DNA from 3 places in the Sphingobacterium sp. NGMCC 1.201703 genome. Region 2 is predicted to be linked to each of the others. Evidence: riboswitches for the same ligand, from Rfam matches in the RefSeq annotation. Region 2 holds a riboswitch; each other region holds the start of a gene.
What was found. A riboswitch is a leader RNA that binds a small molecule or an ion and turns the genes downstream of it on or off. The one in region 2 is predicted to bind S-adenosylmethionine.
Positions count from the first base shown of each region.

Region 1 (6,885 bases), on a different contig from region 2:
TGTTCACAATGTCAAAGGCTTTGGCTTGGGCTTAAGTTATGTACAGGATATTTTGAGAAGACTCAATGGAAGAATCACCGTAAAAAGTGAAAAAGATAAGGGCACAACCTTTGAAGTAATTTTACCCTTAAAAAAATAACACGTTCCTTTTTTGTATATTCAGGGAACATTAGTGAAAATTAATAGATTCATTATGCAAAAGATATTATTAGCAGAGGATGATCCCAATTTGGGGGATCTTTTAAAGGACTATCTCGAATTAAAGGGAAAATTTGACGTTACACTCTGTACCGATGGAGACGAAGCTGTCTCCCAGTTCAAAAAAAATGATTATGATTTATGCATTTTCGATGTCATGATGCCCAAAAAAGACGGATTTACCGTGGGCCGTGAGATCAGAAAAACAAATAGCACCGTACCGATCATCTTCGCCACTGCAAAAGGCATGATGGAGGACAAGACAGAAGCATTTGAATTAGGTGGAGATGATTATATCACAAAGCCCTTCCGTGTTGAGGAGTTACTTCTTCGGATCAATGCCTTACTGAAACGCAGTGTCAGGGACAAAGAGGATGAAGTAGTCGCAGATAAGTTTGAAATTGGAGATTACTTCTTCGATTATACAAGTCAGCAGATTTCCTATAAAGGTCAGACACAAAAGCTTTCGACCAAAGAAGCCGAACTACTTCGCCTGCTTTGTTTAAAAAAGAATGATGTTTTGACCCGTGAAGAAGCTTTGTTAAAAATATGGCATGATGACAACTATTTCACCGGAAGAAGTATGGATGTATTTCTCAGCAAACTTCGTAAATATCTAAAAGAAGACAGTAAGGTTGAAATCGTCAATGTTCACGGAAAAGGTTACAAACTCCTGGTGAGCTAAAGGCATGGAGGGTGGGATACCTAGGATCTATTCCACCCTCCTTTCTAATGAAAAGAAAGAAATAAAACATTTCTATCCTTAGCATAATACAAAAAATAGATGCACTTTTATAAAAAATTTGCATATCAAAAAGAAATGTGCTAACTTAGCGTCGCTTATAGAGAAAGGCAGAGGGAATAGACCCGATGAAGCCTTAGCAACCTGTCCCTTGACAAGGTGCTAAATTCTACCCTACTTGACATGGGAATGATAAGCCGAAGTCACCGAATTCTAGTGTGTCCTTCTCTCTAGCAAGAAATATAGTTGAAAAAGAAATATTAAAAACATTATTATGTTATTGACTAACAATTTAGGTTACCCTCGTGTGGGCGCGTTCCGCGAATTGAAAAAAGCCAATGAGGCCTATTGGGCTAAAAAATCTTCTGTTGAGGAATTATTGGACACAGCAAAAAAAATTCGTGAAGGCAATTGGAAAACACAAAAAGATGCTGGAATAGATTTGATCCCTTCCAACGACTTCTCTTTTTACGATCAGGTATTGGATTTGACCCTTACTGTTGGTGCAATTCCTGCCCGTTACCATTCTTTATTGAATAAAGTAGACAACAACTACAGCTTAGACTTATATTTTGCGATGGCGCGCGGTTTCCAACAAGAGGGAATTGACGTAACTGCAATGGAAATGACCAAGTGGTTGGACACCAACTACCACTATATGGTTCCAGAATTCACAAAAGATCAAGAATTTAAATTGACTTCCGAGAAATTCTTAAACGAATACAACGAAGCAAAATCATTGGGTATTGAGACAAAACCAGTATTACTTGGCCCAATCACTTACCTTTTGATCGGTAAAGAAAAAGAAGCTGGTTTCGACCGTATTGACCTATTGGACAAATTGGTTCCTGTATATGAGCAGATTTTGTCTAAGTTAGCAGAAGCTGGCGCACAATATGTTCAGATCGACGAACCTTTCCTAGCTTTGGATCTAGACGCAAAAGTAAAAGCATTATACCAACCTACATTTGAGAAATTAGCTGCAGCGGCAAAAAACATCAAATTGATCGCGACAACTTACTTCGAAGCGTTAAAAGACAACGAAGATATCGCTATTAACTTACCGATCCATGCATTACACCTGGATCTTGTACGTGGCGAAAACCAATTGGATACCGTTTTAGCTAAAGTTCCGGCATCATTGACATTATCTTTGGGTATTGTTGAAGGCCGTAACATCTGGAAAAACGATTACGAAAAGTCGTTGGTTAAAATCAAACAGGCAGTTGATGCATTAGGAAAAGACCGCGTTTGGATTGCTCCTTCTTCTTCTTTATTGCACGTTCCTTTTGACTTGGACAATGAGCACAATGAGCAATCATTGCCTGCTGAAGTGAAAAACTGGTTAGCGTTCGCTAAACAAAAATTAGCAGAGGTAAAAGACCTAGCAGTTTTAGCAGAAGGTGAAGTTGATAGCGAAACCGCAAAACGTTATGAAGCAAACAAAGCAGCAGCTGAAAGCCGCCGTACTTCTCCATTGATCCACAAACCAGAGGTAAAAGAGCGTACAAGCAACATTACTGATGATGATGCGAAACGTACATCTGTATTTGCGGACCGTAAAGCAGCGCAACAGGCTAAATTCAACTTACCAGCGTTCCCAACAACAACGATCGGATCTTTCCCACAAACAAAAGATGTGCGTAAATGGAGAGCTGATTTGAAAAAAGGAGCGATCACACAGGAAGAGTATGATAAAGCGATTGCCGAAGAGACTGAAAACACAATCCGTCTTCAAGAGCAATTGGATATCGACGTATTGGTTCACGGCGAATTCGAACGTAACGACATGGTTGAATACTTCGGTGAGCAATTGGCTGGATACGCTTTCACACAAAACGGTTGGGTACAATCCTACGGTTCACGCTGTGTAAAACCTCCGATTATTTATGGTGATGTATACCGTCCAGAGGATATGACTGTACGTTGGTCTTCATACGCTCAATCATTGACTAACCGTCCGGTTAAAGGTATGTTGACTGGCCCTGTTACCATCCTACAATGGTCTTTCGTACGTAACGACCAACCGCGCTCAACAACGACTTACCAAATTGCATTAGCGATCCTGGATGAAGTACAAGCGTTGGAAAAAGCAGGTATCAAAATCATTCAGATCGATGAGCCAGCTATCCGCGAGGGATTACCATTGCGTAAAGCAGATCAAAAAGATTACCTGAACTGGGCTGTACGTGCATTCCGTGTTTCGTCATCCAATGTAGAAGATGATACGCAGATCCACACACACATGTGTTATTCTGAGTTCAACAACGTGATCGAAGATATCGCAGCAATGGATGCTGACGTTATCACGATCGAAACTTCACGTTCACAAATGAAATTATTGAATGCTTTCGCTGGTGATTTCAAATACCCGAACGATATTGGTCCTGGTGTATATGATATCCACTCACCACGTGTACCAAGCAAAGACGAGATGGTAGACCTATTGCGCAAAGCAAAAGCAGTAGTTCCTGCAGAGCAACTTTGGGTTAACCCTGATTGTGGTTTGAAAACACGTGCTTGGCCTGAAACTAAGGCTGCTTTAGAATCTATGGTTGAAGCTGCGAAAATCCTAAGAGCAGAATAATTCTTAAACTATATTGATAAAAGCCCAAGATGAAATTTCATCTTGGGCTTCTTTTTTGACTATTCGGAATCAAGCGTCTTAGTCACTTATTTATTACGCTTATTATTCGTTTTATTCATTTCCAATTTGCTTTTGATCCGATCTTCGATAGACTTTATAGTGCTGGACAGGTTACTGTCGAGATTATCCATCTTCGCCATTTTGCTGATTTTTAAAGCCTTTTTGAATTTTCTCAATTTTTCAAATAGAAGTGCTTTCTTGAGCCAGATTTCGGCCAAAGGCATACCCGGTAAGGTCACGGCAAATTTAATTGTCTTTTTCGCAGCTTCATATTCTCCCATATCAATCAATGTCTGAATGAAATAAGGATACACTTCCAATGCTTGCACATTATACGCCAAAGCTTCCTGGAAATATTTCTTTGCCTGTTCATAATCAAATAATTGTTCCGAATACACCCTTCCCATTAAGCATAATGCCATGGTGTTGGATTCATCGTATGATAAGGCATAAGATAAGGATTCTAATGTACCTTCCAGATAATATGGATAGTTATCCAATGCCTGAAGGACATATTTATTCACTGAATTCATTGTGTCTATTAAATATAACATGAGTATTAAGCTTCCTAGAGGCTATCTTTAGCCATACAGATGCCAGTTCCTTTTTATCGGTTAGATCGTCTCAAACAATCTCTTGGCGATACAGACATACAATCCGATGTCCTATACAAGTGCCAATATTAGTCCTGAAAAGATTAGGAGAGTGCAGTATTCCGGAGAATATGCCCAAGACTCTTCTTTAAGGACGAAGCTGGTTTTTTTAGTGTAGCAAACATATTCTTCCGTTTTTTATTTAATATTAATACCTTATTGTGCTGCAAAGATTCAAATTATTTATCAAATTACAAAATATTTGATTATTAACAACTTACAAACACGTTATATCATTGGCATATTATTGTCATATCGTTTTTTTTTAAATCATAAACCTTTTAGTCATTTTCGTTTCATGGAAAGTCAAACAGTAAATCAACTCATTAAACAATCGAGAAAGCGCAGAGGACTGACACAACAAGATCTCGCCAATCAAGCGGGTCTATCTTTGAGAACAGTACAACGAATCGAAAAGGGTACTGAAGAGATCAGTGGTTTCAGTTTAAGACAAATCAGTCAGGTTTTAGAAATTCCTTTAGAACAATTAATTATGCCAAATGTAAATCAAATCAGTATCGACAACAATCAAAGCGGAAGTATAAAGGCGCTTTATCTAGCTTCTCTAACTTTCTTAGTCAACCCGCTATTGGGCTTATTGGTTCCAGCCATTATGGGCTACACCAAGCAAAATAAAGATGCACAATACAGCAAGCATCTAAAAAAGATCATCATCATACATGCAACAGGTCTTTTATTTCTCGGCGCCTTTATCGGTTATATTCTTGCAGCAGATTTTTTAAAAATTGGGTTGCCTTCATCTTTAAATTACATCTTTAACAGCTGGCTTTTTCTACTACTCCCCGTATGCTATTATGTCGTGATTATCATTTTCACAGTAGTGAACTATTTTCGAATTAAAGGATCCGATGTAAGTCAAGATTAACTGATATTCAGCTTGCGCGAATCGAAATTCATGATCCATGCAAGCTGAAAATACAGCTGTATGAATAGATTTTATAAAGTCAGAGGACTCTTTATTCCAAAAAGAGACAATAGAAGAAAGAGACCTAAATTGAGTCTTATCATGGCTTCTTTTGGACAATCAATACCCAGTCATTTTCTAGCATGAGGTAGCCCATCTCATAGATAAATTTATAGGTTTGCCCTTTATTATTAGCAAATGTATGTGTGTGGAATTTGAAATCAAAACCCAGTCTTTTTAATTTTTCCCCTTGTACCTTTGTCATCCCCTTCTCCTCCTCCTTCAGTACGTCCATTAGAATACGTCGGTTCTTCCGCAGGATGTTATTTACATTGCGAACGAGATTCGTTTGGTCACTATTCAGTTTATTGTTATATGCATTCCGGCAAGAGTCATCACAGAAGCGTTTGTCCGATCTTCCTCTTATATTTTGTCCACATTCCAAACAGACCTTTTCCATAGTGTTTAGTATCAAGTTAAACGACAACAAACGGTTACAATCGACTATAGTCGAATACAAATGGTAAACAGACGATTATTATTTCAATTCCTATTCATCTTTGCTCAAGGTCATTCCACATAAATTGATGGTTATGACCAATAACTAAAATAAGAATTATTAGAAACATTTAAAAATTAGACAACATGAGCACATTACGTAACAAAGTACAATTGATCGGTCATTTAGGAAATGATCCTATTATCAAAACTACTTCAACAGGGACAAATTACTCTGTATTACGACTTGCTACTAATGATCTTTTCAAAAACAAAGCTGGCGAGTGGGTTGAAGAGGTACAATGGCATACGCTAGTCGTTTGGGGCAACCAGAACAATACCATTGAAAAGAAATGTAGCCGTGGGACCAAACTAATGGTTGAAGGGAAACTGACCTACCGTAACTATGAAAATGCTGAGGGTGCAAAAAGATATATCACAGAGATCAAGGTAGATAGCTTTCTAATTCTATCTGATCAAAACTGCTCCAAAGAGGATCTTCCAATAAGCCAGGATGAGGAGGAAGATGAGCTACCTTTCTAATGTACGGTTAAAAAGAAAGTAGGACTTTTTAGGTGGTCCTACTTTCCGCTTTATATCAAAAAAATTATTTTGTTGCACTCGCTGTTAACTCGGCCGTCAACTTTTGCGCGTACTCGGTCCACAGCTTAGCATCTTCCGGAGTCAACTTAGTGACAGCTGCTGCTGTTTTGGTAGCCCACTCCTGTTGTTTGCTAGCTAACTCTTGTATTTTAGTTGCATCTCCACTTTTAGCAGCAGCAACATACTCATTCACATATTTCGTGTAATCTTCAGCCAGCTGTTGTGTCTCTGGGTTGCTAAATTTGGGTACAGCTGTAGTAGTGGTCGTTTCCGTTGTTGTTGTCTGTGCAACACCACCTTGAGTGTCAACCGTAGTGGTTGTATCTTTAGTTTCTACTTTTTTGCTGTCTGTGTTATTACAAGATGCAAAGAAAAGTGCAGCAATTGCTACAGGTAATATCATTTTTTTCATGAAACAAATAAGTTTATAATAAATTAAAGTTATTTACCAACTTAAAATTGGATTATTTTATTTTACAATCCAAATATATTTATTCATAAAAACAAATAATTGTTAAAAAATCGCATTTATCTTCTTTTTATACATATACCAAGGACTAGAATAGCCTTCCAATTGTAACAAAAACAGGGCTTGAGTCAAGAGTCATTGACAATAAAT
Region 1 covers NZ_JBLOHD010000010.1:192,346-199,230, reverse strand. The annotation lists gene ACK8HY_RS19515 (sensor histidine kinase) at 1-139, shown strand, start outside; gene ACK8HY_RS19510 (response regulator transcription factor) at 194-883, shown strand; SAM riboswitch class I at 1,036-1,139, shown strand; gene metE (5-methyltetrahydropteroyltriglutamate--homocysteine S-methyltransferase) at 1,215-3,527, shown strand; gene ACK8HY_RS19500 (hypothetical protein) at 3,614-4,120, opposite strand; gene ACK8HY_RS19495 (helix-turn-helix domain-containing protein) at 4,539-5,126, shown strand; gene ACK8HY_RS19490 (hypothetical protein) at 5,266-5,625, opposite strand; gene ACK8HY_RS19485 (single-stranded DNA-binding protein) at 5,811-6,206, shown strand; gene ACK8HY_RS19480 (hypothetical protein) at 6,271-6,678, opposite strand.
Region 1: another riboswitch for S-adenosylmethionine. It lies ahead of metE (5-methyltetrahydropteroyltriglutamate--homocysteine S-methyltransferase); the one in region 2 lies ahead of metF (methylenetetrahydrofolate reductase [NAD(P)H]).

Region 2 (6,885 bases):
TAAGATTCTCCTCTTTTTTGAAATCCATTAATTTTTGGATAACCAATTTCGCTTGTGCATTACTCCTAACGAGGATACCTATTTGTTTAGCCTGATATCGATCGGTATGAAACCATTCCCCTATCTTTTTGCATAAAAGTTCAAGCGATTCCTCGATAACCTGATTTCGTCTGTAGCGTCCATCTGATACAGGGATGTATGAAATTTCGATGGATCCTAATTTGTTGAGGTTCTCCTTTTTGTGTACAGGGATTTCCTGTTGACTATTTTCATAGGCTTTAATAAGCATATTATTATTCCCCGAGGCAGCCCACCAATGTTTCCCGTCTTCGTCCAGGTTTTCACCCACCTTTTCATTGAGAATGCGCTGCAAATGTTGTGGAATACTGCTAAAAAGATAATTGTTTAGCTGTATGATATTCGGAAGACTGCGAAAATTGGTGTCGAGACTACCATTTTTAATAAAACTGGTTTTGGTACGTTCATCTAGGTTAAACGCATGGCCAATTTGCTGTTCGACCTGTTGGAGTAATATGCGCCAATCTCCATTTCGCCAGCGATATATACTCTGTTTGACATCCCCAACAATGAGATGTTCACTTAATGTACCATTGGCGTCTGCAAGTGCATTGATCAATAGGGGGCTGTAGTTTTTCCATTGGATACGCGAGGTGTCCTGAAATTCGTCGAATAAAAAATAATTGAAGCGATTACCGATCTTTTCCCAGATGAATGTCGGATCGCTATTCTCATCGATCCCAAGTTTATTTAGCAGGATCTGTGAATCGGAGATTAACTGAGCACTGTTTTCTTTTCGCCATTGGGTCAATAAGTCGCTCATTTCTTTGAGCAGACGTAGGTAATAAAGGTTGTTCTGTACCGCCTGATAGGCAATGTAAGCGGCTAAATTCTCTTGTAGTGTCTGAAAAGACTGTAAGATGGGGGCAAGCGCTGACTGGAGATCGTAGCGTATATTTTTGCTGCTATCTGTAAATGCCTCCTCATTGTCTATTAGCTGAACATATTTGTCCAATATTTTGGCAATTTCTGAGGAACTTAACTTGTCTGTTTTTTTATTGGTCTTGCTCGCGGCGATAATTTTATTGCGTGATTTTCCTTTAAGCTCATTTTCGGGAATATTGAACCTCTTGAAGGTCTCACTAAACGTTTCGATCGTTAGCGAAAGTGCTTCTGTAAAAGAATTTATTTTTTGTTCGATTTCCTGATTTAGGAGGTTGAAAACTTCCCGCGGATTGGCAGAATTAATATAGCTGTCAAACTCCTGGAAATTTTCGGAAAAAATAAGGTTGGCCAGATTCATTAATTGCTGGCGATAGTTCCAATTCTCATTTTTGGCTATTTTCTTCTCCGCGTAGGCAATAATCCAATCTAGTAAGTCGGGCCGCTCATCTAGTAATTGATTGAGCATGACTGTCAGGTCATTTTTGACTTTGTTGACATTCATCTCAATCTTATAGGCTGCATCAAGATTGAGCTCATAGGTGAACGCACGGATGACTTTCTGGGAGAAACCATCGATTGTGCTGATGGTAAAATGACTGTAGTCGTGTAAGATCCGACGATAGACATTGTAGGATTTCTCCTGGATCAAATAAGCCGTCCAATCGGGTTGTTGCTGCAATAATAACTTTCTGAAATCTTCAATTTTGGGACTAAGGTCTCCAATAGCTAAACCGTGGAGCACAGAGAGAATACGTTCTTTCATCTCTGCGGTGGCTTTGTTGGTAAATGTTACAGCCAATATCTCTTTATAGCTATTTTCCTTGGATAGCAACAATGTTAGATAATGTAGTGTCAGACTAAAGGTTTTTCCGGAACCGGCCGAAGCTTTAAGTATTTTTAATGGCGCAACAGATTTCATGGAATGAAGGTAGAAAGTAAAATGTGAATTGGCAAAAATGCCGAAGATTATTTTAACTGAGAAAAATATACTTAATTTGCTTCTAATTTATTGACCAAATTATTGTTTTATGAAATATACAGTGGGTATCCTTGTATTATTATGTATTGCCTTTAATTATTCGTGTAAAAAAGATGGATCTGAAAAGGATAATACTAGGCTTATCGAATTTAAAAATACAACCTTATCAGCTTCAAATGGCGCCGAAACTAGTTATCTACTTGAATATGATGCTCAAGGGCGGGTAACAAAAGTAAATGAACAGCAGTTCCATTATGGGGCAAATGGACGAGTGAATTATTCGCGTATTGCGCTACAGGGTAAAACAGGCGGAATTGAACAGGTGAAGATCGTGCGTTTAAGCTATCATTGGGACGAGCAGAATCGTCTGAAGAGTGTATTTGTTGATAGTTTGTATAATAAGAGCGCAACGATTAAAGATGGAATAAACCGTGTAGGTGCTGAATCGCTCATTAAAGATAAATTATTAACAAGCTATTCTTATACTTCGAACATGTCTGTACCTTCCAAAATTGTCTATCGGAAACTGGAGAAATTTTATGAACAAATTGGAGATGAGCAGGAGTTGATTTTAGCCTATAATGGCGATAATATCCAAAACCTGAAAAGCTTTCTATATTTCTCACCTTTTTTCAATAATCCCGGAGACCCTAAACTTGAATTCACATTATTCTCCTTTTTTCAATATTCTACGACAATAAACCCACTTTATCCTATTTACAAACAAATGGGGTTTAATCCGATTGATATTAATCAGGTGGTATCCAGAAATTTAGAAAACGCTTTTTTCTCTGCCCTGATTCCGGGAAGGACCAATCAAGAAATGCAGCCGGATTGGACAAAGAAAACAGCTGTAAAAATTACCTTGGACGCTAGTGGCAAACCTACGGCAATCAATTATGTTGTTAAAGGGGATTTTGGAGATGCTAAAGATGTCATTCTCAGTGAAGTTTTATTAAATTATGTCTATGAATAAAAAAAAATAACTATCTTTGCATCCCCTCTAGTATGAAGCTCGGGGGATATGTTGAATACATAAAATAAAATTAAGAAATGGCAACTAAAATCAGATTGCAAAGACATGGTAAAAAAGGACGTCCTTTTTACCACGTAGTCGTAGCGGATTCTCGCGCTCCACGTGATGGTAAATTCATCGAACGTATTGGTTCTTACAACCCAAACACAAATCCTGCAACTATCGTTTTGGATTTTGAAAAAGCGTTGGATTGGATGAATAAAGGTGCTCAACCTACTGACACAGCTCGTGCTATCCTTTCTTACAAAGGTGTTCTTTACAAAAAACACTTACAAGGTGGTGTGAAAAAAGGTGCTTTTGATGAAACTGCTGCTGAAGCTAAATTCACTGCTTGGACTGAAGCTCAAGAAGCTAGAATCTCTGGTAAAAAAGATGGTTTAGCTCAATCTAAAGCTGATGCTAAGAAAGCTGCTTTAGCTGCTGAAGCGAAGAAAAAAGAAGAAAAAGCTGCTGCTGTAGCTGCTAAAAATGCTCCTGTAGCGGAAGAACCTGCTGCTGAAGAGACTGAAGCTCCTGCATCAGAAGAAACTGAAGGTTAATTCTTTCATAAAGTATTCGAGAAAGCCGGCTCAATCTTGAGCCGGCTTTTTTAATAAAAGAAGCAGGTATTGAAATTTGTTGAGGCCTGTCCTGCTTAAATAGACCGTAAGTCTAAATCCTCATCATCTCAATACAAAAAGTGAAAAAATAAAAAGGGGGTGGAATATATAGCGGAAGCTTGATGGATGACATCTCAATATAAATATCTCAAGAAAAAATACTACAAAATGACTGTCGATCAAAGTTTTTATATAGGCTATATCAGCAAGACGAGAGGTCTTAAAGGCGAAATGCAATTGTTTTTTGAATTTGAAGACTATGAGAGCTTGGATATGGATGTTGTTTTTTTGGAGATCAACAAAAAACTTGTTCCTTATTTTATCGATACGATAAAACTGCAGAAAAATAGTACAGCCTATGTGACATTCGAAGACGTAGATCACATCGACAAGGCGCAGGCGCTGGTTCGAAAAAAGGTTTATCTTCCCAACGATAAAATGCCTGAACGGGATCCGGATGATTTTAGATATACAGATTTAATTGGCTTTTTGGTGATCGATGAAAACCACGGTGAATTAGGAGAAATTACGGATGTACAGGAATTCCCACAGCAGTTCGTTGCTACCGTTGATATGGATGGAAAAGAATTGATGTTCCCGTTATCCGATGATCTCATTTTGGGTATAGACGGAGAAGAGGAAATTATTGAAGTAGAATTGCCTGAGGGGCTAGTCGACCTCTATAAAGAATAAGAGCGATTGTCCCAGAAATTCGTCTCTGATAACAAAATAAGGATCTAAATTTAAGGTGTTTTTTTAATCCTCGTGCATACGACGAAGAAGGTCTAAGTTCGTAAAACAATTTAGACCTTTTTCTGTCATAAAATTTAAGTCCGATTTTATTTAATAGTATTGATGTGCTGAAACATTCAGGTGTAGCTCAACTCTGCTGGATTTTGAGTATCTTGGTAGTAGATAATCAATTTATTGACCACATTAAATGATCTGTTTTGAAGCCATTATTGATCCTTATTTCAACGATATTTTTGTCCTCTTGCGTTTTTCTAGGAAAGGATAAGGAGTTCTCCGCTGGAAATTACCAGGTTATTTGCGGCTATACCAATGAGGCTTATTTGAAGGCTAAAGCCGATAATCCGCTAAATGTTGAGCCTGATATCCCCTGTGATCATCCGCTTTATCATCGTTCCTTTCTCTCGCTACGGGATAAAGCACATTTTGTCCTCGCTATAGACGATGTCCTGTTGAATGGTAAATACACATTTAAAGGAAATAAGCTTGAGCTTATAGATGCTGCCAAGGGAAAACTTTCCTTGGATATTATCCAGATAAACAAGGATTTTGTGCAGTTGAAAGGTGACTTCTCTCCATTTAATTCCGCCCATTTGCCCAATACCGAACGCCTATATATCAATTTCGAATTGGACAAGACTCCCATTCGCGAGCAGCCTAGTAAATTTGATAGCGAAGTCAATCTGTGGCGTAATATTCCAACAAGAGCTGAGAACGAGCGAGAGATAAAGGCCCGAGCATTGAATTTTTTGGATTATTCGATTGCCTATTTTCAGCATATCTCTAATTCCGGTGTTCATAATGATTATAAAATAGATGGGGTCGAATCTCCGATTACCTATGCCCGAAATGGAATAGTATTAAAAAGATGGGAAGATGTTCCTGTCTCGTGGAAGGAGCTGTTTTACAACGAGGAAAATGCATTGGTTGCCTATAAATATTTAATGGATGGGTTTAAGTACGGACAGAAGGAGAAGTATAGTGTTTCCGGTCTATTGTTAATCACATTCTATTTAAAGAACCTACGCAATGCTCTTTCTACTTTGGAGTAATTTGGGCGGGAAAAAATTGGCACGAGGCAGCTTTGGTGCCATAATTTTTAGATTTTCAAAAAAATATTTTTGTTGTTTGGTTTTTTAAAACGATATTAGCAACGCTTATAGAGAAAGGCCGAGGGACTAGACCCAGTGAAGCCTTAGCAACCTGTATTGTTCAAGGTGCTAAATTCTACCCTGCTCCATGTGGGAAAGATAAGTTACATGCAGATAGACATATCCTCGACTTGTGCGTTTCGATGTAAGCCAACCCAAACTTAAAACAGTTTTTTAATGAAGATTACCGACCATATCCAGAACGCTAAAGGAAAAACATTGTTTTCTTTTGAGCTATTGCCGCCTGCTAAAGGACAGGGCATCCAAAGTATTTTCAAAACAATGGATGAACTGATGGAATTTAAACCACCTTTTATTGATGTAACTTATCATCGTGAAGATTACATCTATAAGGAACATGCTAGCGGGTTATTGGAACGTGTGTCCTATCGCAAGCGACCGGGAACAGTCGCAATATGTGCTGCTATCATGAATAAATATAAGGTGGACGCAGTCCCGCATCTGATATGCGGAGGCTTTACCAAAGAGGAAACGGAAAATGCTTTGATTGACCTGAATTTTCTGGGTATCGACAATGTGTTGGTGCTGCGAGGTGATGCGCGCAAAGGCGATGCTGATTTTATTCCAACTGAAGGTGGCCATGCTTTTGCAACGGATCTATTGGAGCAGGTCACAGATATGAATAAGGGGAAATATCTCCATGAAGATATTATTACATCTGAGAAAACTGATTTTTGTATTGGTGTTGCCGGATATCCTGAGAAGCATTTTGAATCCCCTAATTTCAATACAGACTTTAAATACCTGAAGCAAAAAGTCGACATGGGGGCCGAATTTATCGTGACACAGATGTTCTTTAATGTAGAAAAATACAAGGAATTTGTTACCAAATGTCGGGACAACGGAATTCATGTACCTATTATTCCGGGGCTCAAACCTTTGACGACAAAAAAACAGTTGGTCACATTGCCACGAATTTTCCACTTGGATATTCCAGAGGAATTGAGCGATGCCGTTGCATCATGTAAAACCAATGCCGATGTGAGGCAAGTAGGTGAAGAATGGCTTGTGCAACAATGTCAGGAGCTGATTAAATTTGGTGCGCCTGTGTTGCATTTTTATACCATGAGTAATCCCGGGCCAACCAAAAAAATCGTTGAAAAATTAGCCTAAAAATCAAAAAAAGCGAGGGAAGCCCCTCGCTTTTTTTATTGAACCTATAGTAGGCATACCATTATACCTTTGCGAAAGAATTCCTGTACATGCAATTGTTGCCTTCATGTATATACGGGGCTTAAGATGAAATCAGCCCCCTTTTAAAAAAATATATTTCTCTTTTCATTATAGAAGAGGTTTCTTTAGAAAAAATATTTTTAGATAGATCATGGTGTTAAATAGTGTTAATTAACATTTTTAAATCGAGATAACTGTTTAATTTAAAGTACT
Region 2 covers NZ_JBLOHD010000005.1:312,461-319,345, reverse strand. The annotation lists gene ACK8HY_RS12310 (UvrD-helicase domain-containing protein) at 1-1,882, opposite strand, end outside; gene ACK8HY_RS12305 (hypothetical protein) at 1,992-2,918, shown strand; gene ACK8HY_RS12300 (30S ribosomal protein S16) at 2,996-3,517, shown strand; gene rimM (ribosome maturation factor RimM) at 3,746-4,270, shown strand; gene ACK8HY_RS12290 (hypothetical protein) at 4,528-5,379, shown strand; SAM riboswitch class I at 5,482-5,584, shown strand; gene metF (methylenetetrahydrofolate reductase [NAD(P)H]) at 5,656-6,612, shown strand.

Region 3 (6,885 bases), on a different contig from region 2:
CTATATGCCGAAGCCCTGAATGCCAGGGGCGATAGGGAAAAAGCCATTAAATACTTGAATTTTGTGCGCAAACGAGCTCAACTTCCATTGTACGATCTGAATGCACCTGAAGTAGGGAGCCCCTACGCACTGGAAACGGCAATCCTGAACGAACGGCAGTTGGAGCTTTTCGGAGAAGGGAAAAGGTGGTTTGACCTGGTAAGGACAAATCGTGTTAAGGCCGTGATGGACCCTATTCTGAAACGTAGGCAAGAGGATGCCGGAAATCTGGAAATGCCGGGATTCTTAGATCCTAAAAATCGAGCTTACTGGCCGCTGAATAGAAATGTTTTGAACTCCAATAGTTTGTTGGTTCAAAATCCGGGGTATACAGATTAATGCGGGAATTTAGAAAAGGAAATCATGAAAAGAAATTTTAACATCAAGTGGATACAAGTAGGAGTAGTCCTCCTGACTTTACTGACAACGGGCTGTTCCCTTTTTGATATGGAATTGCAGGAAAACTATGATTATAAGCATAAAACACTGGATCCCAATATTGGGATCAGTGCACGTAAATTTTTGGAAAATCGTTCCTATGAAACTCCCGAGAACCCGTCGGATACGGTCTTTAAATGGATGCGTAAGGGGTTGGATTATGCTGGTATTGGTCTTGAGGAGCTAGATAAGACGGATCGCACCTTTATCTTTTTACATAATGAGGCGATAAAGACTTGGGATGCCAAAACGAAGAAGGTAACTGCAGGACTTTTCTTCGATGTTCCCATTGTAACCGGTGTTGATGGTACAGGTAAACCCATTACCCGCCCGGCTACAAAATGGGAAGATTATAATCGCGATGATGTTCGTAACTATTTTCTTTATCTCATTTTACAGGGAAATTACAACTTTGATAAATTGACTATTTCCAATGTAAAAGCCAAGACATTGCTTCCCCCAAATACTGTGGCAAGTAAAAGCTCGCTGTTAGGGTACATGAATGAGGGAAAAGGTTTCAACCAAGAGGGTGTGATGTATCTAAAACTGGTCAATAACAATGATCTGGCACCGATTCAGATCAACGATAAAACAACGAATAGGTCTGGCGGTTATGTGACAACGAATGGCGTGGTCCATGTTTTTGGATCTAAGGGCAATACCACGGTGTATCCATTTTAGGTGATCCTTGCAAAAAGAACCTTATAAACAAATGTAAATATGATGAGAAACTTTTCAGTATTATCCTCTTTATCGCTGTTATTGGTGATGGGGAGTAGCTGTGAAAAACCGGCTGCGGTAAAATTGCAACTAAATGGTATCGCCTGTGTGCAGTGCCATACTATTCAATCGGCTGCCGACCTTCAGGCCTTAAGTCTACAGCCAGGCGACACGGTGATCATGAAATCGGGACAATGGACAAATCAGGAATTGACATTTAATGCCCAAGGTACCAGCCAGCAACCTATTGTACTAATGGCTGAGCAACCCGGCACTGTGACCATGACGGGTACTTCCTCCATTAGCATTACAGGTAAATGGCTTGTTGTCAATGGTCTGGTCTTTCAGGAGGGCTATACTTCTGGAAAGAATGTGGTTGATTTTACCTCTTCTTCATCCAACTGTAGGTTAACAAACACCGCTATTGTGGATTATAATCCACCTGCTGCGACTACTGACTATAGATGGGTTTCCATTAACGGATCCAACCATCGTATTGATCATTGTTATCTCAAGGGGAAATTACATCAAGGACCTACAATGGTTGTTTGGGGAACAAGTAAAACGATGAAGCATCGGATTGATCACAATTTCTTTGGCGAACGGGCTGCGTTACCTGATAATGGTGGCGAAACAATCCGTATCGGAACAAGCGACTGGTCCATGACCAATGCATACACGACGATTGAAGATAATATCTTTCAACGCTGTAACGGCGAAACGGAAATTATCTCGAATAAAATGGGAGCCGATACCATCCGCAATAATTTCTTCCATGAGAGCCAGGGAACGCTATGCTTAAGACATGGTAATGGTTCTGCTGTTTATGGAAACTATTTTGTCGGTAACGGCAATAGTGCAGCGGGTGGTATCCGGATAATCGGAGAGGACCATATTGTCTACAATAATTACTTCCAGAATATGGCAGGAACAGGACAGAAAGCTCCCCTGGCCATCATGGACGGTGTACCTAACTCACCATTAAGCGGCTATTTTCAGGTAAAACGTGTGAAGGTGGTGGCCAATACAATGATTAAATGTAAACAGTCATTTGATATTGGTTCAGGGAAAGGGGGAAACGGTCGTACTTTGCCACCAACAGACGGACATATCGCCAATAATGTGGTGTCACAAGCTGCTACTTCAACCATGCTGACTTTTACAGATCAACCTGTTAATTTTACTTATATGGGAAATATTGTATTTGATGTGCCAACAAGCCAACAGCTTCCAGCTGGATTTATACGTCAGAACCCACAATATACACTGACAACCGACGGAATCTATGAGCCGACCAGTACTAGTCCGGTGTTGGGTGCCTTTGTGGGTAACTATCCTTTTGCGGCCGCAGCGGATGCTGGCGCTCCAAAATTGGATGCCAAACATCGGGATTTGCTGAAAGCACAAAATATAGGTCCGGGATTTATGACCGGATTGGGGAGCAGCTTGGTTATTAATCCGTAAGTGATCCTAAACATTATTTTATGCGGAGAATAAACTGTTTATTCTCCGCTTTTTTTATCGCATATAATTTTGATGTTGTCAGTCTATATTTCGAACTCCATGATCGGGCGGGTTTCCAGTAGGAAGATGAAAGATACTAAAATTTATGAAATGAGGTTCGGCAGTTCCAAAGCAATAGCCTGGTGAGGCTATAGATAATCCGGATAGATATTAAAACGGAAACATGTTGATATCAAATTAAACCTAAAGACAAATTTCAATCAGTTTTTAGACAGTAATCAGTCACTGTTTATTCAGTTTGTACTGAGTAATCACTGAACAATGACTGAACAAGTACCGTTAAAAGGTATAATTTGGTCACTACCTGTTCTCCGTTTGCTACACCTAAAAATTATCACGGAGAAAGGAAAAGTATATAATATTCATCCAATTCAACTAAGGTGATTTTGGAATGTCCCTATTTTTTTGTATATTGCTGGTTATGAGTTTTAAAGAAAAATTAGAGAACTGGCGTACATCAATTAATCGCGCTGGTAGTGGTGAGGAATTGTACATTTTGCTTTTGAACTACAAGAAGTTTATCAGTAAAAATTGGATGGACGATTTTGGTGATCCGGGTAACTGGAGAACCGAGTTAAATCAGGTCATCAGCAAAGTAAGAAAAAAAGTAGATGTTGCAGATATTCGGAATTGTGAAGACCTATCGTCTTATCAGGATGATGCCCGGCAGACTGCATATTCGCTCAATAATACCTTAAAATATCATCACTCATTGACAAAAGGGTAGGCTAGGCCTACCCTTTTTTGACAATTCTATTTCTTGTGACAACTTTTTTATCCGCTCTTCCAACAGTATAAATCGCATAAAGTATGCTTGGATATCAGAAGAGCAGACGAAAAATTGAGATGATGTAGCTAGAAATTAGGATTGCAGTGGAATCAATACATTGTGTTCCAAACGCACTGGTACCTGCTTCACTGAGGTAAACCCATCTTCCTTAGAAATAATATTAGAAAGATCCAGTCCTCTTTTGGAGAACGTGCTGATTAAAGCGGTTCTGAAGGTTGCTTTAGCCGAACCCCAGCCTTGGCCTAAGATTGTGTCGTTGTTGAGCTGAATCAGTTCGTCCGTGGAATAGTAGTTGAATTTTTCCAGTAAGTGTTGGTAAAGATTTGTTGTTGTAGCCATACAATTTAAAAATTTAAAGGATTAAACCATAAACTGTATCCAGATCTTGTTGGGAAAATAAGCGTTGTTTAACGTTTATTTTGGTCGAAACCCGTATTAATTTACCACCGCGGTGTCTACACTCGGTTGGTATTGCATCATGCAATTCTGAATACTCTACAAATATAGTAGATTATTTTTTATAATTAAAAATATTTTTGTTTTTAGTCGTAACTGGATGTAGTTTGGAAGATAAGGACATTCAAAAGTGAGGTTGGACATTCAGCTTTGATTTGGTTATGAAGTGGATAGGCGACTGATAATTTATCATGATACTGTAATCTCGTCGAAAATACTTTAAAAAACAGCGATAAGACAATACTTTTGCGGCATGAATAGAATTGCGGAAATTAACGAATACATTGCTGCCGAACGCGAGGTATTATTGCAACACCCTTTGTATCGTAAAATCAAAACGATCAAGAATCTACGTTCTTTTACAGAAGGGCATGTGTATGCTGTATGGGATTTTATGTCTTTATTAAAAGCTTTACAGATTAAATTAACCTGTACAACATTGCCTTGGTTTGCAAGTGAACATCCATCAACACGTTATCTGATAAATGAAATTGTTTTAGCGGAGGAGTCCGACGAATATATTGATGGTCGCCGTTTGAGCCATTTTGAAATGTATTTGGATGCAATGAATGAAATGGGCGCTGATCTTCACCTCGTCAATAAGTTTATAACCCATGCTAAGCAATCTAAAAGTATTTTTGATGCCATCGCATTAACAACCTTGGATAAAAGGATCAAAGATTTTCTGAATTTTACATTTGAACTGATCGAAGAAGGCGAGGTACATAAAATTGCTGCTGCCTTTACATTCGGTCGTGAAGACCTTATACCGGGAATGTTTACTTCCATCTTACAGGAATTGAAGTCCAACTTTCCTGAATCAAGCTTAGATAATTTTATCTACTATTTCCAACGTCATATTGATCTGGACGGTGATGAACATGGTCCCTTGGCCATGCAGATGATCGGCGATCTGGCCAAAGACGATGATGAAAAGTGGGAGGAAATGAAAATAGTCAGTAAAGAGGCGCTTAAAAAGCGTATTGAACTCTGGAACGCAATAGAAGATTCCCTGTAGGGAACCTTCTATTGTTTGACATCTCTGTAAAAAGGATCGGTCTGGTAATTTTACAGAAAATTATTCCGACAGCGAAGTTTTTAAGGCTTGGGCAAAAGCGCTGATAAATTCTGGATCCAAGGTATTGGAAAAGGTATTCATATTTCCCAAGCTGACAATGAGTGCCGGTATTTTCGCTCCCCGTAAGATCGCGTGGCTATGGCTTTCAGCTGGTTTTTGCGTGTTCAATCCATGCTTTTGTAAATTTTGTGTGAGACGGAACGCAAGCTCGCGGCTTTGATCCTGTATCTTGGGCAGTTCAACCGCCTTTGGATACAGCAGGCCGATTGGCCGTTTGGCATTTGAAGGGTCAACATCAAAATGGATCGAAATTAAGGCATCGCCAGTAAAGGCTGCACGGTCTTTGAGCATCATAAATTCGTCTTTCGAATGGGTCAATACAACCTGAAAACCTTCTTTTTCGAGTTCATTTTGAATCATTTTACAAGCCTGTAAAGTGAGATCTTTCTCTTTGAGCCCTTTGCTATTGGTGCCTCCACTATCTTTGCCGCCATGGCCCGGATCCAGCACAATGGTCTTTGCACCGTTTTTAACAGCGCCGGAAACGGTAATTTTTTCTTTCGGGGGATTAATAAAAGAAAAAGAGACAATTAATACGCATATACAAGGAACTAACAGCAGATACTGATAACCTTTCGTGCGTGGTGATAGATTTCGCATCAGTCTGTCGACACGTTCTACCAGTTCATTTTGGTTTTTTAAAATTCTACTTTGCATATAATCTAATTGTTGATGTTGTTGTGTCAGGTTCAGTAGGAAGCTCGCATAATCGGTCTTTCCATAGCATTCTCCCACCGCACGGTCGACCTGAAATTCATGCAGACGATGCAATTCTTTCCTGACCCAATAAATGGCCGGGTTTATCCAGAAGAAGCAGCACATCAGTTCGATATATAATTTGTCCCAGGCATGTCCTTTTAGAATATGCTGCGCCTCATGGGCAAAGATGAGCTTACCTTCGGGACTTTCAAGTGTGTTTCTATCCATTACGATATAATGAAAGATCGAGCAATTATTGAAGCGATTGAATGGCGCGATCACTTTAATTCCCTGATGCTTCTGAAAATCCATCTTCTTTAAATAAAATAGGAGTTTTAAGCTGCGATAAACTAATCGGGTCAGAAAGAAGCCGGCAATCACTAAATAAGCATACGCGAGTATTTTTTTAAACTCCATCCGATCCCATAGATTGGGCTGCTCTTCGGATTCGATCGAAAGGTGGGCATTGGAATAATCTAACTGCTCTTGCTGTAGTATTTCCGGATTTGGCTTTGTTTTCGAATCGATTAATTCGACAGAATCGGTCTTAAATTTAAGAAAGGGAACCAGGGTACAAAAGCTAACCAGGGCAATAAGCAAATATCGGTTCAAGCCGAAAAATGAAAGCTGCCTAAAAGCCAGGATAAAGAGCGAGACTAAAATAAGTAAACTGATATTGGCCTCTATAGTATAGGAAAACAGGTTATTCATCTTCTTTATTTTTATTGATAATTTCCTTGATTTTCTCGATGTCCGTTTCGCTGATCTTTTGTTCCTTGACAATGAATGACACCAGGTTTTCGACAGAATCATCAAAATATTTGTTCATTACACGCGAAAAGAAAAACTTTCGGTATTGCATCTTGGAGATCAATGGATAATATTGGTACGTCTTTCCATAGGCATTGAAACCCACGTATCCTTTTTTCTCCAAAATCCGTACAATGGATGATATCGTATTATAGGGTGTTGTTTGGGTCGGATCCATATATTCAATAATATCTTTGACAAAGGCCTGCTTTAATTTCCATATTGCGTGCATAACCTCTTCTTCTTTTTTTGTTAATTCTTCCATAGTTTA
Region 3 covers NZ_JBLOHD010000001.1:123,474-130,358, forward strand. The annotation lists gene ACK8HY_RS00520 (RagB/SusD family nutrient uptake outer membrane protein) at 1-378, shown strand, start outside; gene ACK8HY_RS00525 (hypothetical protein) at 403-1,158, shown strand; gene ACK8HY_RS00530 (polysaccharide lyase 6 family protein) at 1,198-2,661, shown strand; gene ACK8HY_RS00535 (hypothetical protein) at 3,143-3,448, shown strand; gene ACK8HY_RS00540 (hypothetical protein) at 3,584-3,850, opposite strand; SAM-I-IV-variant riboswitch at 3,917-4,010, opposite strand; gene ACK8HY_RS00545 (DUF3050 domain-containing protein) at 4,221-4,985, shown strand; gene ACK8HY_RS00550 (N-acetylmuramoyl-L-alanine amidase) at 5,046-6,515, opposite strand; gene ACK8HY_RS00555 (BlaI/MecI/CopY family transcriptional regulator) at 6,508-6,879, opposite strand.
Region 3: another riboswitch for S-adenosylmethionine. It lies ahead of ACK8HY_RS00540 (hypothetical protein); the one in region 2 lies ahead of metF (methylenetetrahydrofolate reductase [NAD(P)H]).